DNA from 4 places in the Nonomuraea sp. NPDC003707 genome. Region 3 is predicted to be linked to each of the others. Evidence: riboswitches for the same ligand, from Rfam matches in the RefSeq annotation. Region 3 holds a riboswitch; each other region holds the start of a gene.
What was found. A riboswitch is a leader RNA that binds a small molecule or an ion and turns the genes downstream of it on or off. The one in region 3 is predicted to bind cyclic di-AMP.
Positions count from the first base shown of each region.

Region 1 (5,031 bases), on a different contig from region 3:
CCCTCCTGCTGACCGCGCTGGCGCAGGGCCCGCGCCGCTACAGCGACCTGTCCAGGCGCATCGCGGGCGTCAGCCAGAAGATGCTCACGCAGACCCTGCGCGGCCTGGAGCGTGACGGCCTGGTCTCGCGCACGCTCACCCCTTCTGTGCCGGTACGGGTGGACTACGCGCTCACCCCGCTGGGCGAGAGCCTGATGCCGTTGGTGGCCGCGATCAAGAGCTGGGCCGAGGCGCACATGGAGGACGTCGAGGCCGCCAGGGACCGCTACGACGCCGCCGGCGCCTGAGCGATCACCGCCGTCGCGAATCCGGCTTCCGGGCCGCCCGGTTTCCGATCCGAAGCCGCTTGTAAGCATCGCGTCAAGGCCGCGGAGGCGCGGGTCAGGGAGCGTCCGTGGTGCCCCGGCCACCCCTGTGATCCCGCCGGGCACGCGCACCCGGAAACGAGGCCGCCCGGCCCGGCGGTCAGAGCAGGACGCCCGCCACCCGGCGGGCCGCCGGCCTGAACCCGTGGCGGCAATTGCCATAGCGGATTGATCCAATTGCCTTAATCAACTGCCTGACCTGGGTTGTCGGATCGGGTGGGAGCGCAGTACAAAGCGAGCGATTGGTGGCTTGCCGTGCGCCGGAAAGATCGCGTCACGGACGCGTGTCCCGCGATAACGCGGGTATCGATCATGCGGAATATCCATGGCGGACCGATCGAAAACCGGAACGCTGGTCAGGGCCATTCCGGAAGCCCCAATGTGATCACTCTACGTTCTGACATATCGCGAGTGCGTCATATATAGCGGATCATGTCAATAGCGCTCGTCAAGTGCGGCGATTGTCATGCTTGACGACCTTTCCACGATGCGTTTACCGTCTGCGAGGAGCGGCTTTGGCCCGTCTGTGAGGTCCAAGTTCTGCTGTTGGGGGGAGGGCTCCCGATGGATGTGCTCACTGAAGGCGTTGAGCTCAGCCATGCTGATTTGGCGCTGCTGGCGGAGTTGGCCAAGGGAGTCACGGTCGATCGGGTTGGGCGGCGGCTGGATATCAGCGGGCGCACGGTACGACGAAGATTGCGCGGCATCTGCGACCGCATAGGCGTGGCCACGGCGATCGAGGCCGTGGCCTGGGCAGCCCGCCGCCAGCTGATCTAGCCGCGGCGGACCGCCGGGGTGCGGGCTCAGTCGGCGATGCGCACCGCGCCGGCGAACGGCCGCCTCGCGATCGACGCGATCCGTACGACGTCACCCGTCTGCGGGGCGTGCACCATCATGCCGCCGCCGATGTAGATGCCCACGTGGTGCAGGTCGCTGTAGAAGAACACCAGGTCGCCCGGCCGGAGTTCCTCGCGCGAGACGTGCCGGCCGGCCGTCCACTGGTCGCCGGTGTAGTGCGGCAGCGAGATGCCCACCCGCTGGAACGCCGCCATGACGAGCCCGGAGCAGTCGTACGAGCCGGGGCCCTCGGCGCCCCAGACGTACGGCTTGAGCTGCTGCGTGAGCGCCCACCGCGCGGCCTCCGCGGCCTTCCCCGAGCCCGGGATCGGCAGGTTGACGCGCACGGCCCGCGTGCCGGGGCGCCCGGCCTCGCCCAGGGCCCGACTGAACAGGCTGCTCTCGACCTTCGTCACCAGCTTGGTGATCTTGTTGCGCTTGGCCTCGAGGTCCGTGACGAGCTTCTGGACCTCGTCGATGCGGGCCGTGGCGCTCTGCTTGGCGCGGGTGGCCGTGTCCATCGCCTTGGTGAGCTGGTTGATTTCCTCGCCCTGCTCGGTCTGCAGCGCGTACGAGGTCGCGGCGCGGTTGAGGAAGCCCTCGGGGTCGTCGGAGGTGGCGAAGGCGAGGGTCTTCAGACCGCCCGTGATGTAGGCGTTCTGGGCCAGCGCGACGGCTTTCGAGCGCTTGGCGGCGAGATCCGTCTCGCTGCTCGTCAGCGTCTTCTCCGCGGCCTCGGCGGCCTTCTTGGCGGTCTTGAGCTTCTCCCGCTGGCCGTTGTACTGCTCGGTCAGCGTCTCGATGTCGGTGTGCAGCTTCGTGGCCTGGTCGGCGAGCTCTTTCAGCGAGGGCTCTGGATCCGCGGACGCCGAACCGACGGGGATGGCGAACAGCAGCGCGGCGACTGTGAGACTCACCACACCTACGCGGCGTGGTCGCCGGGCCCGTTCCGGAGGGCGGGCGTGCTTGCCCGCCGACTTCCCCCCACCGCTGAGCGTGGGCTTCACCAACCAGCTCCTCTCGTCGACGCCTACCGGGTTAGCTGACGGGTTCGGGCCGGAGCAGCCCTACCGAAAGACTCGGATTCACCCCAGTGGTGGCGTCGGAGGTCGCCACCGGCGGTTCCCCGGCTTCTCTTGCGAGAATTGGGCGTGCCTCCCGCGCGACACGCGGGAAACATTGTCGCTGGACACTAATGCACTCCGGGTTCGTGCTCAACCAGAACTGCCAAGTCTGTAGAGGTTTCACAACCGAAGGGTCACAAGGTGATCTCGTGGGCACCCGTGCAGAAGAGGCCCTACGCCCTATTTGTCCGCGCTTTCGGCGGGCGCGAGCTGGCCGCGCGATCCCGTGCCGATCTGACCACGAGATGTAACAAGATGGGCCGAGACATGGGAGTTAGGGCTGAGCCGTAATGAGATCTGTACCCTGGAGAACCATGGAGCAGGTGGCCGAGCTGACAGTGCCCGAGACCGCGGTGGTGGTCCGGCGTGCCCGCACGCCCGACGTGCGCATGGTCAGACGCCTGGTGGACACCTACGCGGGGGCGGGGCCGCGGCTCCTGGAGAAGGCCACGGTGACGCTGTACGAGGACGTACAGGAGTTCTGGGTGGCCGAGCGAGACGGGCAGGTCGTCGGCTGCGGCGCGCTCCACGTGCTCTGGGAGGACCTCGCGGAGGTCCGCACGGTGGCGGTGGATCCCGAGTGCCGGGGGATGGGCGTCGGCCACCGGATCGTCTCCGCGCTGATCCAGCAGGCTAAGGATTTGGGTCTGCGACGTGTATTCTGTCTTACTTTTGAGGTCGACTTCTTCGCGCGACTCGGGTTCCGCCCGATTCAGGGCACACCGGTCTCACCTGAGGTCTACGCCGAACTGCTGGCCTCGTACGACGAGGGTGTTGCCGAGTTTTTGGATCTTGAACACGTCAAGCCGAACACGCTGGGAAACACCCGCATGCTGCTCCACCTGACATCGGGTGACGTGGACCTTGACCAGATGGAAAGGTGATTGTTGATACCTATGTCGATACGTTGGGCAGCACAGGCATGTGTCCTGACACGTGCCACATGCGCACTCGAAGCGAGGTGACACGGTGAGCACCGGACAGCCGCCGTATCCACAGGACGAATCCGGCGACAACTCTGCGCCTCCCTATTACGGGCAGCAGAACCAGGGCCGCCACCCCGGCGAGCCCGACCCGGACGCGACTGTGATCGGCTACCGGGCGGACGACGCCTATGGGCAGCAGCCCCCGTACGGTCAGCAGGGCTACGGCCAGCAACCCCAGTACGGACAGCAACAGCAGTACGGTCAGCAACCCCAGCACGGACAGCAGCAGCACGGCCAGCAACCCCAGTACGGCCAGCAGCAGCAGTCCCAGCCTGACTACGGCCAGCAGGCCCAGCCCCAACAGGGCTACGGGCAGCAGGGCTACGGCCAGCAGCCGCAGTCCCAGGCGGACTACGGCCAGCAGCAGTACGGCCAGCAGGGCTACGGTCAGCAGCCGCAGTCGGGTCAGCAGGGCTACGGCCAGCAGTACGGCCAGCAGCAGTCCCAGCCCGGCTACGGCCAGCAGGCCCAGTCCCAGCAGGGCTACGGCCAGCAGCCGCAGTCGGGCCAGCAGGGCTACGGCCAGCAGTACGGCCAGCAACCCCAGTCGCAGCCGGACTACGGCCAGCAGCAGTACGGCCAGCAGCCGCAGTCCCAGCCCGATTACGGCCAGCAGCAGTACGGCCAGCAGGGCTACGGCCAGCAGCAGCAGTCCCAGCCCGGCTACGCACAGCAGGGCTACGGCGACCAGCAGTACGGCCAGCAGCAGTACGGGCAGCAGGGTTACGGGCAGGCGCAGCAGTACGGCCAGCCCGGCTACGGCCAGGCCTACGGCCAGCCCGGGCCCGTGGGCGTGCAGCCGCCCGGCGCGCCGGCACCGCTGGCGGAGTGGTGGCAGCGCCTGGTGGCGAGGCTCATCGATGGGGTCATCCTCTTCATCGTGAACGTGGTCATCGGCCTGATCATGGGCGTGCTGTTCCTGGCCACCTACTCTTCGCTGGACGGCAGCGGCGGCGGCATGTTCTCAGGTGTGGTCGTGACCATCCTGACGGCGATCGTCGTGACCGCCCTGTGGGTCGCCTACGACTTCTTCCTCCTGAAGGCGAAGGGGCAGACCGTCGGCAAGATGGTCATGGGCATCAAGGTCGTCCCCGTGGGCCAGGGCATACCGCCGGGCGGCCTGCCGACCGACGTGGCGCTCAAGCGCGCCGGCGTGACGTGGGGCGGCTGGATCCTCAACGCTCTCCCTCTGGGCTTCATCGGCTCGCTGCTCGCCTACGCGGCCGTGGGCGTCAACGGCGCCTCCCAGCTCTGGGACAAGCCGCTGCAGCAGACGTTCGCGGACAAGTTCTCCAACACCGTGGTGGTGAAGATCAAGTAGTCCAAGCGTCAGGTAAAAGCAGGGGCCGGCTTCGCGTCGGCCCCTGTTTTGTGTGCACAGGCCGTACCAAAATGGGGAACCTGAGCCGCTGATGACGCGAGGTGGGGGTTATGGCCGGGTCGCCGCCGCGGGCGGACGCGCCGCCCGCGGAATGGTGGGAACGGCTCGCCGCCCGGGCGATTGAGGCGTTCGTCTTCGGGGTGCTCTATTACATTCTGTTCATCGCGCTGTGGGGCGTCTTCCGGACTGTAGGGATGCTGGAGGCGTTCGACGGCCGGCTGCCCGGTGTGTTCGCCTGGCTGGCGGCGGGGCTGGCTTATACCGGCTACGACTGGTGGGCCCATTACCGGCGCGGCAGGACGTTCGGCAAGGCGATCATGGGGATTCGCCTGGCGCCG
Region 1 is NZ_JBSFNK010000009.1:249,380-254,410, forward strand. Features, by position in the region: gene ACWDRB_RS25195 (winged helix-turn-helix transcriptional regulator) at 1-287, shown strand, start outside; gene ACWDRB_RS25200 (LuxR C-terminal-related transcriptional regulator) at 930-1,142, shown strand; gene ACWDRB_RS25205 (C40 family peptidase) at 1,169-2,119, opposite strand; cyclic di-AMP (ydaO/yuaA leader) riboswitch at 2,215-2,364, opposite strand; gene ACWDRB_RS25210 (amino-acid N-acetyltransferase) at 2,641-3,210, shown strand; gene ACWDRB_RS25215 (RDD family protein) at 3,296-4,633, shown strand; gene ACWDRB_RS25220 (RDD family protein) at 4,744-5,031, shown strand, end outside.
Region 1: linked by a shared signal. The riboswitch ahead of ACWDRB_RS25205 (C40 family peptidase) and the one ahead of ACWDRB_RS04125 (C40 family peptidase) in region 3 are both predicted to bind cyclic di-AMP.

Region 2 (5,031 bases), on a different contig from region 3:
CCTGGGCGCGTACGACCGCTACCTGGCCGGGCACCTGGAGGACTACACGCTGCCGCAGGACCGCATCGAGCAGGCCCTGACCGAGCTGCCGGGCTGAAAGCGGGGTGGCCGCCGAAAGAGGCGGCCACCCGGTCAGCGCGCCGTGGGGCGCTTGCCGTGGTTCGCCTTCTTCTTCTTGCGTGCCTTGCCCTTGCGTGAGCGCCTGGCCATAAGCTCGCCTCCGGTGGTTGGGCCGATGATCGGCTACGCCACGAGCCTCCCCGCCCGTGCTGACCAGCGCAAGCGCAGCACGCGAACTAACATTCCCCAACAATTCCGTGTCATAATTTGGTGGAATCTGTTGGAAGGAGCGGGCGTGCTCGCACAGCAGCGTCAGCAGACGATCCTCGAACGCGTGCGCAGCAACGGCGGCGTCCGGGTCGCGGACCTGGTCCGCGAGCTGGGCGTATCCGACATGACCATCCGTCGGGACCTCGAGGTGCTGGCCGAGCGCGGGTTGCTGGAGAAGGTGCACGGCGGCGCCACCGCCCTCGGCCCCGGCTCCACCGAGGAGCCGGGCTTCACCGCCAAGTCGGCCCGCCAGCAGCAGGAGAAGGAGGCCATCGCGCGCCGCGCGGCCGGCCTCGTCCGGCCGGGCACGGCCGTGGCGCTCTCGGCGGGCACCACCACGTGGGCGCTGGCCCGCCACCTGATCGCCGTCCCCGAGCTGACAGTGATCACCAATTCGATCCCCGTCGCCGAGGTCTTCCACCGTAACCCGCGTTCCGACCGCACGGTCGTGCTGACCGGCGGCGTGCGCACGCCGTCCGACGCGCTGGTGGGCCCGGTGGCCGTGGCCGCGATCCGCCGCCTGCACGTGGACACGCTGTTCCTCGGCGTGCACGGGATGAGCGTGCGGGCCGGGTTCACCACCCCCAACCTGCTGGAATCGGAGACCGACAGGGAGCTGGTGACGGCCGCCAACCGGCTGGTCATCCCCGCCGACCACACGAAGTGGAACACGGTCGGCATCAGCACCATCGCCGAGCTGACCGAGGCCGACGTGGTCGTCAGCGACGCGGGGCTGCCTGAGGACGCACGCATGGAGCTGGCCGAACGGGCCGGAGAACTGATCATCGCGGAGGGCTCGTGAAGCGCACCATCACCCATCTGGCCGACGGCCGTGAGCTGATCTACTTCGATCAGCGGGACGACGCCGACCGGAGCGCGATCGACCGGCGGGTGCTCGACCCCCGGCCGGTGGCCTCCGAGCTGCGCTACGACCCGCTGACCGAGGAGTGGATCGCGATGGCGGGGCACCGGCAGACGCGCACGTTCCAGCCGACCGGCTCGGCGAGCGAGTGCCCGCTGTGCCCGTCGTCGGACACGCGCTCGTCGGAGATCCCGGCGTACGACTACGACGTGGTGGTGTTCGAGAACCGATTCCCCTCCTTCTCCACCAATTTCGGGACTTATACAGACGTGGGGGGCCTGAGTGAGGTCCGGCCGGGAGTGGGGCGGTGCGAGGTGGTCTGCTTCACCTCTGAGCATTCGTCGTCGTTCTCCCAGCTCTCCGACGGCCAGGTGGAGCTGGTCATGGAGGCGTGGGCCGACCGGACGGCCGAGCTGTCCGGGATCGAGGGCGTGGAGCAGGTGTTCTGCTTCGAGAACCGGGGCGAGGAGATCGGCATCACGCTGGCCCACCCGCACGGCCAGATCTACGCCTACCCGTACGTCACGCCCAGGACCAGGCTCCAGCTCGCCGCCGCCAGGCGCTACACGAAGGGAAACCTGTTCGCCGACGTGCTGGCCGCCGAGCGGGCCGCGGGGACGCGCGTGGTGGCCTCCAACGAGTTGTGGACGGCGTTCGTGCCGGCCGCCGCGCGGTGGCCGTACGAGGTGCACATCTACCCGCACCGGCAGGTGCCCGATCTGGCCGCGCTGACGGAGGAGGAGCGGTCGGCGTTCGCGCCCCTCTACACCTCGGTGCTGCGGGCCTTCGACGACCTGTTCGGCGTGGTGATGCCGTACATCTCGGCCTGGCACCAGGCGCCCGTGCGGCAGGACCGCGAGCTCGGCTACCTGCACCTGGAGCTGTTCAGCATCAGGCGGGCGCCGGGCAAGCTCAAGTACCTGGCCGGGTCGGAGTCCGCCATGGGGGCGTTCGTGAACGACGTGCTGCCGGAGGAGGCCGCCCGGATGCTTCGATCACAGGTAGATCACTATTAGATTTCTAATGGGGGTCGCGTTACTCGTGATCTACCACTAATATCCCTTTTGTGCCTGGCCGTAACAGCAGGCACACGCCTAATCCCGGGCGAGTCGCCCGGGAGCCGGGGACCCACCCGCACCTGGGGTGAATCCACTTCGGTGGTAGGGCACGCAGCTCCCAGCCCGAACCCGTCAGCTAACCCGGCCGGCAGAGGGAGAGGAACATCCACGTGGCGGCTCCGTCCCCCGCGACTCTTGCCATCGGCCTCGTCGCCGCCGCAGCCGTCGCCCTCCTGCCGGCGACCGCGGCCTCGGCTGCCCCCAAGCCGTCGGAGGCCGAGCTCCGCACCCAGCTCAAGCAGCTCAACAGCAAGATCGACAAGCTCATCGAGAAGTACAACCTCAAGCGTGTCGAGCTGGCCAAGGCGCAGGCGGCCGCCAAGGCGGCCAAGGAGCGGCTGGCGGCCGCGGAGAAGGCGCTGGCCGCCGCCGAGCAGCGGGTCGGCGACCTCGCCAGGATGCGCTACCAGAACCACGACCCGTCGCTGCCCTCCGTCCTGATGGTCCAGAACGGCGGCGGCGCCGCCCTGCTCGAACAGCTGACGGCCGAGCAGCAGGCCCTCGTCCAGGGGGTGGCCAAGGCCCGCGACGACAAGAAGAAGGCCTCCGACGAGGCCGCCGCGCTGGCCACCCAGATCGGCGTGGACGCCAAGGACGTGACCGAACAGCGCTCCGAGGCCGAGGACGTCATCGACGACATCAAGAAGAAGCTCCAGGACCTCGTGCCGCTCGGTCCCGGCCGAAAGTCCGACGGGAGCTGGGCACCGGAACTGCCCTCGGGCTCGGACAACATCACGGCCCGTACGCGGCTGATGAAGGCGGAGCTGGCCAAGAACTTCAAGCTGCCGTTCACGGTGGGCTGCTTCCGCTCGGGCTCCAGTGGCGAGCACCCGCTCGGGCGGGCCTGCGACTTCATGATGAGCACCGGCGGGACGATGCCCGCGGCCATCAACAACGCCCTGGGCGACCGGATCGCGGATTGGGCGCTCAAGAACAAGGGCAAGCTCGGCGTCAAGTACGTGATCTGGAAGCAGCGCATCAACATGGGCTCGGGCTGGCGGGCCATGTCGGACCGCGGCAGCGTCACCGAGAACCACTACGACCACGTCCACATCTCGATGTACTGAGCTGGATAAGGTCGGACATCATGACTGACACCCGAATCCCGCCCGCTCTCACCGGCGACGAGCGGACCACGCTGAACAACTGGCTCGAATGGCACCGCGGCACCCTCGCCGTCAAATGCGCGGGCCTGTCGGACGATCAGCTGCGCCTGCGCTCCGTCTCACCCTCGACCATGTCCCTGCTCGGCCTGGTCCGGCACATGGCGAACGTCGAACGCTCCTGGTTCCGCCGCGTGCTCAACGGCGAGGACCTCCCCAAGCTGTGGGACAAGGACCGCGACAACGACGCCGACTTCAAGGAAGTGGACGCCGCCTCGGTCAAGGACGCCATCGTCACGTGGGAAGAGGAGATCGAGCGCGCCCGCGCCATCTCGGACGCCAGGCCGCTGGACGCCGTCGGCGACCACAGAGGGCAGGAGTGCACCCATCGCTGGATCCTCATCCACATGATCGAGGAGTACGCGCGGCACAACGGTCACGCGGATCTGCTGCGCGAGCGCATCGACGGGGTGACCGGAGAGTAACGAGACCGATGATCAGGGCTCGGTGCGGAACAGCGCCCACACGGCCTTGCCGCCGCGGGCCAGCGGGTCCCAGCCCCAGCACTGACTGTAGGTCTCGACGATGTAGAGGCCGCGCCCGTTCTCCGAGATGAAGTCCGGCTCCTTGGGGCGCGGCACCTCGTCGCTGGGGTCGGCCACCGCCAGCAGCACGTGCGGCTGTACGCGCATCAGCAAGAGCTCGATCTCCCGCCGTCCCGCCGCGTACATCGCGTAGCGCACCGCGTTGGTCACGAGCTCCGACACCACCAGCGCGGCGTCGTCGCTGAGTTCGTGCAGGCCCCAGCCCTTCAGGGTCGAGCGGGTCACGTCCCTGGCCGTCTTCACGGAGTCGGCCTGAAAGGGCAACGGGCACGAGGTCGTGTACGGCTTGCCACCCATGAGCAGGTGGTCGAAGCCCACGTCACGGGTGATTTGCAAGGCATCGGCAGTGGCCAGAGGATCCTCCACCATGCTGCCGATACCTCCCCGTTCAGTCCGACTTAGTGCATGTTTGGCCCAATATGCACTAAGCCATCATGGGTCACGATCGCTGCACCTGCAAGACCCAAATGCACGTGCACTTGCATTGTGCAGTAGCAAGCGGCGTTTTGGGGCATAACTCTGCTAATCGGACACGGGGTTGAGACCTTGTCATACCCGGCAATGTGGTGTCACTGTGTGTGCGGACCTTGATAGGAGGCAAAGTGACGCAGAACCAGCCGGGTTCCGGACCGACGGCGCTGCGCATCCTCCTGGGCTCCCAGCTGCGCAAGCTCAGGGAAGCGAAGAACGTCACTCGTGAGGAGGCGGGCCACCTCATCCGTGGCTCCGAATCCAAGATCAGCCGCATGGAGCTGGGCCGAGTGGGGTTCAAAGAACGGGACGTGGCGGACCTGCTGACCCTCTACGGGGTCATCGACAAGCAGGCCCGCTCCGCCGTACTCGACCTGGTCGCCACCGCCAACGAGCCTGGTTGGTGGCACCGGTTCAACGATGTCCTGCCCACGTGGTTCCAGGCGTACGTCGGCCTTGAAGAGGCCGCCGCCAGGATCAGGACCTACGAAGTCCAGTTCGTGCCAGGACTGCTGCAGACCAAGGAGTACGCAAGGGCCGTC
Region 2 is NZ_JBSFNK010000080.1:8,161-13,191, reverse strand. Features, by position in the region: gene ACWDRB_RS65905 (TrpB-like pyridoxal phosphate-dependent enzyme) at 1-97, shown strand, start outside; gene ACWDRB_RS65900 (50S ribosomal protein bL37) at 133-210, opposite strand; gene ACWDRB_RS65895 (DeoR/GlpR family DNA-binding transcription regulator) at 356-1,132, shown strand; gene galT (galactose-1-phosphate uridylyltransferase) at 1,129-2,208, shown strand; cyclic di-AMP (ydaO/yuaA leader) riboswitch at 2,274-2,415, shown strand; gene ACWDRB_RS65885 (coiled-coil domain-containing protein) at 2,421-3,377, shown strand; gene ACWDRB_RS65880 (DinB family protein) at 3,398-3,898, shown strand; gene ACWDRB_RS65875 (ATP-binding protein) at 3,911-4,387, opposite strand; gene ACWDRB_RS65870 (helix-turn-helix domain-containing protein) at 4,621-5,031, shown strand, end outside.
Region 2: linked by a shared signal. The riboswitch ahead of ACWDRB_RS65885 (coiled-coil domain-containing protein) and the one ahead of ACWDRB_RS04125 (C40 family peptidase) in region 3 are both predicted to bind cyclic di-AMP.

Region 3 (5,031 bases):
CCTGTCTCGCCCGCTTCCCGAGCAGGTGCGGCTCAATGTCGTCGATCTGGCGTCCCAGGTCCTCGGGACGATGCCCGCTGCCTCCATACCGCCGCCCCTTCGCGGGATCGCCAAGTTCGACCCCCGAAAACGCGCCAAACTCGGCAGCGCGCCCATCGCGGCGCAGCTCGAGAACGACAAGAAGTTCCGCGAGCTGGTGGCCGAATCGGTGGAGGCCGGCTGGCCCGAATTGGTGGCGTCCCTGGCCGAGGGAAATGTCCCACCGGCCGCCGACCCCGTGCTCGTGGCCGCGGCCGCCTACCTCACCCGCCCGCCCGGCTGGGCGGAGATGATCGAGGTCGCCCGTACGGACCTGGTGCAGTCGGCCGTGGCGGCCGAGGGGTCGGAGCGCGAGGAGGCCGTCACCCGGCTCCGCGAGCAGCTCGCCGCGCAGAAGACCGCCGCCAAGGAGGAGGCCGACCGGCTGCGCGAGCAGATCAAGGCGGCCCGGGCGGAAAATTCTGATTTGAGGCGCAAGCTCCACGACGCCCGCGAGCGGGCCAAGGGCGCGGTGCAGCGGGCCGACGAGATGGAGCACGCGGCGGAGGACGCCAGGTCGGCCGCCACGGCCGCGGGCACCGCGGGCGAGTCCGAGCTGCGGCGGCTGCGCGAGCGGCTGGCCGACGTGGAGAAGCAGCTGGAGGCCTCGCGCCGGGCCGCCCGCGAGGGCAGGAGCATCGAGGACGCCCGCATCCGGGTGCTGCTCGACGCGCTGCAGGACGCCTCGGCCGGGCTGCGCAGGGAGCTCGCCCTGCCCACGATGATCAGCCGGCCCGCCGACTCGGTCGCCGCGGTCACCGGCGAGCGGCCCGGCGTCCGGGGGGTGCCCGCGCGGGCGCTGGCCGACGACGACCCGCAGCTCCTCGACCAGCTCCTGGCCCTGCCGCAGGTCCACCTGATCATCGACGGCTACAACGTGACCAAGACCGGCTACGGCACGCTCACCCTCGCCGACCAGCGCACCCGGCTCATGACCGGGCTCGGCGGGCTGGTGGCGCAGACCAGGGTCGAGGTCACCGTCGTGTTCGACGGGGCCGAGCTCAACTCCCCGGTGCAGGTCGTGGCGCCGCGCGGGGTGCGGGTGCTGTTCAGCCAGCCGGGGGAGATCGCCGACGATCTGATCCGCCAGCTCGTACGCGCCGAGCCGCCCGGCCGGGCCATGGCCGTGGTGTCGTCGGACCGCGAGGTGGCCGAGTCCGTCAGGCGGATGGGAGCCAGACCCGTTCCGTCTGGTTTGCTGCTGCGCAGGCTGGGCCGGGCCTAGATTACCTGCACCCCTTACGTGCGGATTTGCCGCGCTGTGCCAGGGATATTACGAATTGGGCGGATAACGTGTGACCTCACCCGCCACTTCTGTACTATTCGCCCCAGATATCATCCCTGGGAGGCGACACAGTGAGGTTTGGCAGGGTGCCGGTGGCCGCGGGTCTCGCGTTCGGGCTGGTCCTGTCCCCCATGGGAGCCGCCGTCGCTGATCCCCGGCCCACCCTCGGACAGGCCAAGGCCAAGCTCGACAAGCTCAACGACAAGGCCGACAAGGTCGTCGACCGCTTCAACACGGCCACCGAGCGCTACAAGGCCGCCAAGGGCGCCTACGCCAAGCTGAACGACCGCTACAAGACCAAGCTGGCGACGGTCGCGGACCTGCGCGCCCAGGTGATCGGCATGGCCGTCGACAGCTACAAGCTCGGCACCGACGTGACCTCCCTGCCCGGCCTGGTGAGCGCGGACCGCCCCGACGACTTCCTGATGAGCCTGGCGCTGGCCGGGCAGCTCTCGCGGGAGCGGGCGGAGAAGCTGGCCGCGTTCGACCGGGAGAACCGCGGGCTGAAGGTCGAGCGCGACAAGGCGGAAGAGGCGCTGGAGGCGGCCGACCGGGAACGGGACGGGGTCGAGAAGGAGCGTTCGGAGATCATGAAGCTGATCTCCGAGCAGAAGAAGCTCCTGAAGAAGCTGGGCGCCTACAACCCCGGCAACCCGAACAGCGTCGGCATCCAGTACACGGGCCCGGCCTCGGGCAACGCCGCCGCCGTCCTGCGCTTCGCCTTCGCCCAGGTGGGCAAGCCGTACGTGTTCGGCGGGACGGGTCCGGGCGGCTGGGACTGCTCCGGCCTGACCCAGGCGTCGTGGCGCGCCGCGGGCGTGTCGCTGCCGCGCACGACCTGGCAGCAGTGGGCCTGGGGCGCGAGCCGCAAGGTCTCACTGAGCGCCCTCCAGCCGGGGGACCTCATCTTCAGCTCGAGCCTGGGTCACGTCAGTATCTACGCCGGCGACGGGAAAATCGTTCACGCGCCGCAGACGGGCGACGTGGTCAAGGTCGTCAAACTCTCGGCGTACGGCGGCCGCCTCGTGGGCGCCATCCGCCCGTAGCTACGACGCCGGATCGTTGATCGCATCAGCCGAACGAGGTTCGGTTGATGGGCGATGGGAACGATCCAGCACGCCTGACGAGTCACAACAAGTGTGACAAACGCGACATTTGGGGCCTGACAAACGGGCGCGAAAACAAATGTGAGCAGCGTCACATTTTGGTAACGGAACCTGGTGTTCCAGCAGGGATTTCCCTCCTTACTGACTCCACTATCTGATCTTTACAAGCGGTGTCCCGCTTTGCCGATCCTTGACCCTTCGGCGTAGCTTCTGGCGACGTCGCGGTGAACAAGCCATGTCCCCCGCGAACCCGCACCGGTCTTTCCCGGTGTGAGACAGATAAAGATCCGCTGGTCAACCGCCCAAATGTCCCCATATCAACACATTGGTCGGGACGGTTGGCCTGCCGAATCCGTGCAGCCAGGAGGCACGGAGCCGGGGACCCAGCGATCCCAGTTCCCCAGGGATCAGGGGGTGAATCGGCGCGCACATCGCGCCGTAGGGCGACTTCCAGGCCCGAATCCGTCAGCTAACCCGGTAGGCATTCGTGGAAGAGTCAAGGAGAAATCCTGTCTACCTCCCTGCATAACCCCCGTCTGTCCCGCATTGCCCTGAGTGGCGTAGCGCTCACGATGACCGTGACGGCCGGAGGTGCGATCCTCCATGCCCCAACGGCTCAGGCTGCGACGACCGATTCGGCTTCGACGACCAAGGCGGCCGCAACCGCCGGAACCTCGAAGACGACCTCGGCCGCGGCGCTGAGGGCGGCCAAGGCCGCCCGTCAGAAGGCGAAGGCCCGCAAGGCCGTCGCCGTGGCCAAGAACCAGGTCGGTGACCCGTACCGGTACGGAGGCACAGGCCCCGGTTCGTTCGACTGCTCCGGCCTCGTCCAGTTCGCCTGGAAGAAGGCCGGGGTGAAGCTCCCACGCGTGGCGGCCAGCCAGTTCGCCCGCACCAAGAACAAGATCTCGTGGCGGAACCTCCGGCCCGGCGACCTGATGTTCTTCAGAGGGCTCGGCCACGTGGGCATGTACGTCGGCAAGGGCAAGATGGTCCACTCGCCTCGGACAGGCGAACGGGTTCGCATCGACAAGCTGGGTGGATGGCGGCGGGCGTCGTTCGTCGGCGCTGTTCGTCCCGGCATGTGAAGAAGCCCCGCCCGGCTCCTCCGGGCGGGGCTCTCCCATTGTTACTTTCATTTTTCTTACGGCGGAGCACGGGCGGCACCACCCGCCGCACATGGCCCCACAGCCGCCCAACCCACGGCTCCACGGCCCCTCGGCTCCACGGCCCCTCGGCTCCACGGCCCCTCGGCGACACGGTCACACGGCTCACGGCCCTCGGTTTCATGACGCTCGGGTCACGGCTCACGGGCCAGGCTCCCCGTCCGATGGCGCGGTGTGCGGTCCTCTGGCACGCAGCCACCGCATGCGGTGCGGGTGGACGGCTCTCAAGGGCGCGCAGTTCGGGGTGCGGAGTGGCCGGTCATGGGCCGGCGGGCGGCTACGATCGGGCATCGTGTCAGGGCAGGTGAGTCGGCGGGCCGCGATCGTCTCCGTCCTGCTTCTCGCCGTCGCCCCCGCCAGCGCCCCCACCCCCGATTCCCCCATCCTTCCCGCCGGAGTCCGCGGCCTGTGGGGTGACGGCGAGGTCGTGGCCCGTGGGGCGCGGTCCGTGGTCGTCGGCCGGCACACCGCACCCGCCGAGCTCGGCGACGTCGCACGGAGGGCTGATCGGGCGGGGCGGCGGGTGTCGGCCGTGCTCGGAAGGTCAGTACGACCGCTCGTAGTCGTTCCCTCGTCCGCCGCCGAGGCGGCCGGGCTGGCCGGGGTTGGGCGGGTCGACGGGCTGGCGGCGGTGGCCGATCGCGGGCGCGTGATCATCGTCCCCGAGTTCTTCGCCAAGCTGAACTCCACCGGCAAGGACGTCGTACTCACCCACGAGCTCACCCACGTCGTCGCCGGCACCGACCGCCTGCCCCCATGGCTCTATGAGGGGTTCGCCGACTACGTCGGCTACCGCGACTCCGGGCTCCCCGTGAGGACCGCGGCCGCCGAGCTCGCCGCCGAGGTGCGGGCCGGGAGGCTGCCGAGGGAATTGCCCGGACCTGCGGCTTTCGCGGCTGACGGGCGGGACCCCGTCCGGCTCGCCCGGGCGTACCAGGAGGCTTGGCTGGCGTGTCGCTTCCTGGCTGACCGGTTCGGTGAGAGGACGCTGGTGAGGCTCTACCGTGACGCCCGTGCGGGCGGCGTAGACCGAGCACTCGCCGCGCTCGGCCTCTCCGCGGCCGCGCTGACGGCACGGTGGCGCGACTACGTGCGAGACCAGCTCGCGTGAGGGGGAGGCAGATGAGCGAACGGCGGAACGTGGACGACGCGTCGCAAGAGGCGTCGAAGGAGGGTGAGGAGGCCGAAGGCACCGCGGCTCTGAGTGGCGAGGCGCGCGGTCACGGTGAGAGCGCGTCAGTAAAGGGGGAGGGCGTCAGCCCGGTGTCCGGAGGTGGCGCGTCCGTCAAAGGGGAGAGCGCGGGTCCGGTGGCCGGCGGTGGTGTGTTCGTGAAGGGGGAGAGCGGCGGCGGAAGGCGGGGGCATGGTGAGGGTGTGTCCGTGAACGGGGGAGGGC
Region 3 is NZ_JBSFNK010000002.1:29,587-34,617, forward strand. Features, by position in the region: gene ACWDRB_RS04115 (NYN domain-containing protein) at 1-1,303, shown strand, start outside; gene ACWDRB_RS04120 (NlpC/P60 family protein) at 1,435-2,409, shown strand; cyclic di-AMP (ydaO/yuaA leader) riboswitch at 2,804-2,968, shown strand; gene ACWDRB_RS04125 (C40 family peptidase) at 3,042-3,557, shown strand; gene ACWDRB_RS04130 (hypothetical protein) at 3,928-4,746, shown strand; gene ACWDRB_RS04135 (M48 family metallopeptidase) at 4,758-5,031, shown strand, end outside.

Region 4 (5,031 bases), 550 kb from region 3:
CCGCGTAATGGGCCTCGACGGCGCACAGCATCTGGAGCGGTGACTCCACCCAGGCCGACGCCTGTTCGACCACTCCTGTCCTCCCAGCCGGGTGATGGCCCGTTCACGACCGCTTCAAGCTAGCCCCGCCGCCTTAAGCCACCAGAAACGCGACGTGAACAATGGAGAGCATGAACTCGCTCATGCTCAACACCGACGGCGTGCAGATCCCGCAGCTCGGCTACGGCGTCTGGCAGGTCCCCGCCGACGAGGCCGCGCGGGCCGTCACGACCGCGCTCAAGGCCGGTTACCGGCACGTGGACACCGCCGCCGCGTACGGCAACGAAGAAGGCGTGGGGCAGGCCGTACGCGAAAGTGAGCTGCCGCGCCGGAAGCTGTTCGTGACCACCAAGCTGTGGAACGCCGACCACGGCCGCGCGGAGGCGGCCTTCGACGAGTCCCTGGCCCGGCTCGGCCTCGACTACATCGATCTTTTCCTCATCCACTGGCCGGTGCCGCAGCAGGACAAGTACGTGCAGGCTTGGAAGGCGATCGAGAAGATCTACCGTGACGGGCGCGCCAAGGCCATCGGCACCTCCAACTTCAGCATCGCCCACCTCACCCGCCTCATGAACGAGACCGACCTCGTGCCCTCCATCAACCAGATCGAGCTGCACCCGTACCTCCAGCAGCGCGAGCTGCGCGCCTTCCACGAGGCCAACGGCATCCTCACCGAGGCGTGGAGCCCGCTCGGCCAGGGCCAGGGCCTGCTGAACGACCCCGCGCTGGCCAAGCTGTCGGACAAGTGCGGCAAGACGCCCGCGCAGATCGTGCTCCGCTGGCACCTGCAGCTCGGCCACGTCGCGATCCCCAAGTCGGTCACCCCGGCGCGCATCGCCGAGAACATCGGCGTCTTCGACTTCATCCTCGACGCCGAGGACATGGCCGCCATCGGCGCGATGAACAGGGGCCAGCGGATCGGACCCGACCCCGACACGTTCAACATGACCTGACTCGTCTACGATCTCCCGCGTGCGGGATTTTGCGTGGGGCATAGCGGCGACAGGGAATATTGCGCGGACCGTCGGGGCGGCCATCGCGGCCGAACCGGGCATGCGGGTGGCCGCCGTCGGATCGAGGAACCTGGGGCGGGCGCAGGCACTGGCCGCCATTCTGGGGGCGGAGTCCGCGTACGACTCCTATGAGCGGCTCTGCGCCGACCCGGCCGTGGACGCGATCTACGTGGCGACGCCGCACGCCCAGCACCTGGAGGTGGCCGAGGTCGCCATCGCCGCGGGCAAGGCCGTGCTGTGCGAGAAGCCGCTGGCCGCCACCGTGGACGACGCGGAGAAGATGGTACGCCTGGCGCGCGAGGCGGGCGTGTTCCTGATGGAAGCGATGTGGATGCGGTTCAACCCGCTCGTCCAGAAGATCGCGGCCGACGAGCGCTTCGGCGACCTCCGCTCGGTGCACGCCTCCTTCGGCTTCGCCAAGCCCTACGACCCGGAGCACCGGCTGTGGGCGCCGGAGCTCGGCGGCGGGGCGCTCCTGGACCTGGGGATCTACCCGTTCGGGCTGGCCCAGCTGATCCTCGGCATGCCCTCCGACCTGCGGATCACCGGCACTCTGGCGCCCAACGGCGTCGACGCGGAGGCCGGCGGCGTGCTGCTCTACCCCGGTGGCAGGAAGGCTCTCGTGGAGACTTCGTTGCTCGGGAATTACCCGAACCATGCCAGTGTTGTAGGGACTCAGATGCGGGCGGACCTCCAGGCACCGTTCTGGGCCACGCCGCGGATTCTGCTCTCCGGGCCCTCCATGGAGCCGGAGGAGTACATCCTCGATCCGGCGGACAACGGGTACACCGGGGAGCTCCGCGAGGTCCGGGCCGCGACGGCCGAAGGCAGGACCGAAAGTTCGATCATGCCGCTCGACGAATCCCTTGCCATGATGGGGCTTCTGGCCGAGGCTCGCAGGCAGGTCGCCTAGCTGGACCTTTATCGATTTGTAACGCTCTTGCCTTATGCATTACGTTTGAGGCATTCTTGAGACATACGTCCGGTTTGTCCGGACTTGTCCGACCATCGCACGACACATCACAGGAACGTCCTGTGACCGCTGAATCCGCCCTCGGGCGGAACCGGGGACCCACGTCCTTTGGGGTGAATCGGCACTTCGGTGCCGTAGGGCAGCTTCCACGTCCGAACCCGTCAGCTAACCCGGTAAGCGGCATGGAAGCAAGGAGTAAACCCCCTCGATGGCCAACATCCGCTTTACCTCTGCTGCGAAGACCAACATCGCCCGCGCCCTTCTCGGCGCCACCATCCTCGGGACCGCGTTCGGCGCCCACATGACCAGCGCCACCGCAGCGGACAAGCAGCCGATCGACACCGTCGCCGGCACCGCCACCGTCGCCGACCACGCCGAGCGCTCGCGCGAGACCAAGGTCGGCGTCACCGCCGGCCAGGTCCTGGCGCTCGCCAAGTCCCAGGTCGGCATCACCGAGAACGCGGCCGGCGGCGGCACCAAGTTCCAGCGCTGGTACGCCGGCTCGCAGCGCGCCGCGGAGACCATCGCCCGTGACGGCGGCAGCCGCGCCGACTACCTGAACGCCGCCTGGTGCGCGATGTTCGTCTCCTGGGTGGGCGAGCAGACCGGCGCCCGCTCGCAGATCGGCTGGGACGCCTGGACCGTCGCCCACGCCAAGTGGTTCCAGGCCAACCACCGCTTCGGCACCGAGGCCAAGCCCGGCGCCATCGTGTACTTCTCGTGGAGCGGCAGCAAGAACCTCAACGACATCAAGCACGTCGGGTTCGTCGAGAAGGACAACGGCGACGGCACCATCTCGACCGTCGAGGGCAACACCGGCAACGGCAAGGTCGAGGAGCGCGTCCGTCCCAAGTCCCAGGTCGTCGGCTACGGCTACCCCCAGTACCGTTCCTGACCGGACTTTCCCCCGGCGCCTCCAGGCCGGACCTCCCCAGGCACCTCCTGGCCGGCCTTCCCCCAGCGCCGAACGAGCGCGCGTCCCGCAACGGGACGCGCGCTCGTCGCGTTTCACCCCCGCGAGTGCGGCGGCCCGTCACCGGGGAAGACCCGAGGCGAACCGCCCGCGACCTCGCCAAGGAGCCGCCCGCCATGCCAGCCGCGCGCAGACGCCCCGGAAGGCTGGTCCGGAATGGGCTGCGACGGGTCGCCGACGGGCTCTTCCCGCGCGGCGCCAACCCGCACGGCGTCCTGCCCGCCCTGCTGATCCTCCTGGCCTTCGTCACCGGCCTCGTGGACGCGGTCAGCTTCCTCGGCCTGGGCCGCGTCTTCGTCGCCAACATGACCGGCAACATCGTCTTCCTCAGCTTCGCCCTGGCCGGGGAGGCCCAGATGTCCAGATGGGCCTCCCCGGCGGCCCTCGTCGCCTTCGGAGCCGGCGCCTGGAGCGCCGGCCGGGTGATCAGGCGGACCGCGAACCCGCGACGGGCGTTCGCCGCCGCCACCGCCGTACACGCGCTCCTCGTCGCCGCCACCCTCGCCATCGCCCTCACGGCCGGACACCGCACGACCTGGTCCCAGGCGGCCCTCATCGTGCTGCTCGCCTGCGGCATGGGCCTGCAGAACGCGTCCGTACGCGCGCTCGGCGTACCCGACCTGGTCACCAACGTCCTCACCACGACCCTCACGAGCCTGGCCGCCGACACGCCGGGCCGGGCCGCCCTGCGTCGATCCGCCTCCATTGCCGCGATGTTCCTCGGCGCCCTGACTGGCGCCCTCCTCCACCTCACGACCGGCCCCGCACCCGCCCTGGCGGCCGCCCTGGCCCTGCTCGCCACCGTCGCCCTCGTCGCCCGCAGTGGTCTCAGCCGAGAAAGAACTCCGCCAGCGCCCGGGTGACCCCGGCCGGATCGTTCTCCATCGGGATGTGCCCCGCCCCGGGAACGCGCACCAGCGTCGTGTTCGGCACCTCGGCGGCGAAGCGCTCGGCGTACCGGACCTCCTGGAACGTGTCGTCCTCCCCCCACACCAGCAGCTTCGGCGTCCCATCGGCCTTGAGTGCGGGCACCAGATCCAGCGTGTAACGGCTGTCGGCCGCGCCCGCCAGCGCCATCCACGACCGGCCCACCCGCGGGTCGTTCCACGGATCAAGGTAATCGGCCAGCTCCGCCTCGGTGGCCGGCCGGGCGAGCGCGGTGGTGACCGCCTTGCGGCGGGCGGCCAGCAGTTCCTCCACGGTCGTGGCCGCCACCACGGCCGGATCCCGGTAACGGGCCACGCCGGGCACCGGCCAGGAGTCGTATGTGACCGAGTTGACCAGCGCCAGCCGCCGCACCTCTGGCTTCCCCTCCACCAGCAGGTGCTGGGCGACCGCACCGCCGATGTCGTGCCCCGCCACCGAGAGCCGCTCCCCCGCGCCGACCGCGGCCGCGAACCGGGCCACCCACGCCGCCAGCGCCGGAACCGCCGCGGTCTCCGCCGTCAGCTCCCCGCCGGAACGCCCCAGCCCCGGCAGATCCACCGCCACAGGACGCAGCCCCGCCGCCGCCAGCCCGTCGATCACCGGCGCCCAGACCCGGCTCCAGTACGTGCCGTGCAACAGCAACACCACCGGGCCCCGCTCGCCCGCCGTCAGATAACTGGCCACGCGGCCGTCGACTTCGATCGTCATTCGCTCGAACATGGACATAACCATCATGTTCTGGAAGTGCCCCGGTCAAATATCAATTAAGGTATGTCGGTATGACATTGGCGCAGCTTAGGGCCCTGGTCGCGGTCGCCGAACACGGCGGCTTCACCGCCGCCGCCGAGCACACCGGCATGTCCCAGCCCGCAGTCAGCCGCGCCATCGCCGCCCTCGAACGCGAGCTCGGCGCCGCCCTGTTCGTCCGCCACCGCGACGGCATCGCCCTCACCGAGGCCGGCCGGCGAGCCCTCGCCCGCGCGCGCGAGAGCCTGCGCCACTTCGACCTCATCCGCGCCGACGTGGCCGCCGCCAGCGGCCAGATCACCGGCGAACTCCGCCTGGCCAGTCTCCCCAGCGCCACCGGCACGCTCGTCGCCAAGCTG
Region 4 is NZ_JBSFNK010000002.1:577,576-582,606, reverse strand. Features, by position in the region: gene ACWDRB_RS06745 (hypothetical protein) at 1-73, opposite strand, end outside; gene ACWDRB_RS06740 (aldo/keto reductase) at 171-992, shown strand; gene ACWDRB_RS06735 (Gfo/Idh/MocA family protein) at 1,012-1,965, shown strand; cyclic di-AMP (ydaO/yuaA leader) riboswitch at 2,083-2,220, shown strand; gene ACWDRB_RS06730 (CHAP domain-containing protein) at 2,234-2,920, shown strand; gene ACWDRB_RS06725 (YoaK family protein) at 3,115-3,861, shown strand; gene ACWDRB_RS06720 (alpha/beta fold hydrolase) at 3,827-4,633, opposite strand; gene ACWDRB_RS06715 (LysR family transcriptional regulator) at 4,705-5,031, shown strand, end outside.
Region 4: linked by a shared signal. The riboswitch ahead of ACWDRB_RS06730 (CHAP domain-containing protein) and the one ahead of ACWDRB_RS04125 (C40 family peptidase) in region 3 are both predicted to bind cyclic di-AMP.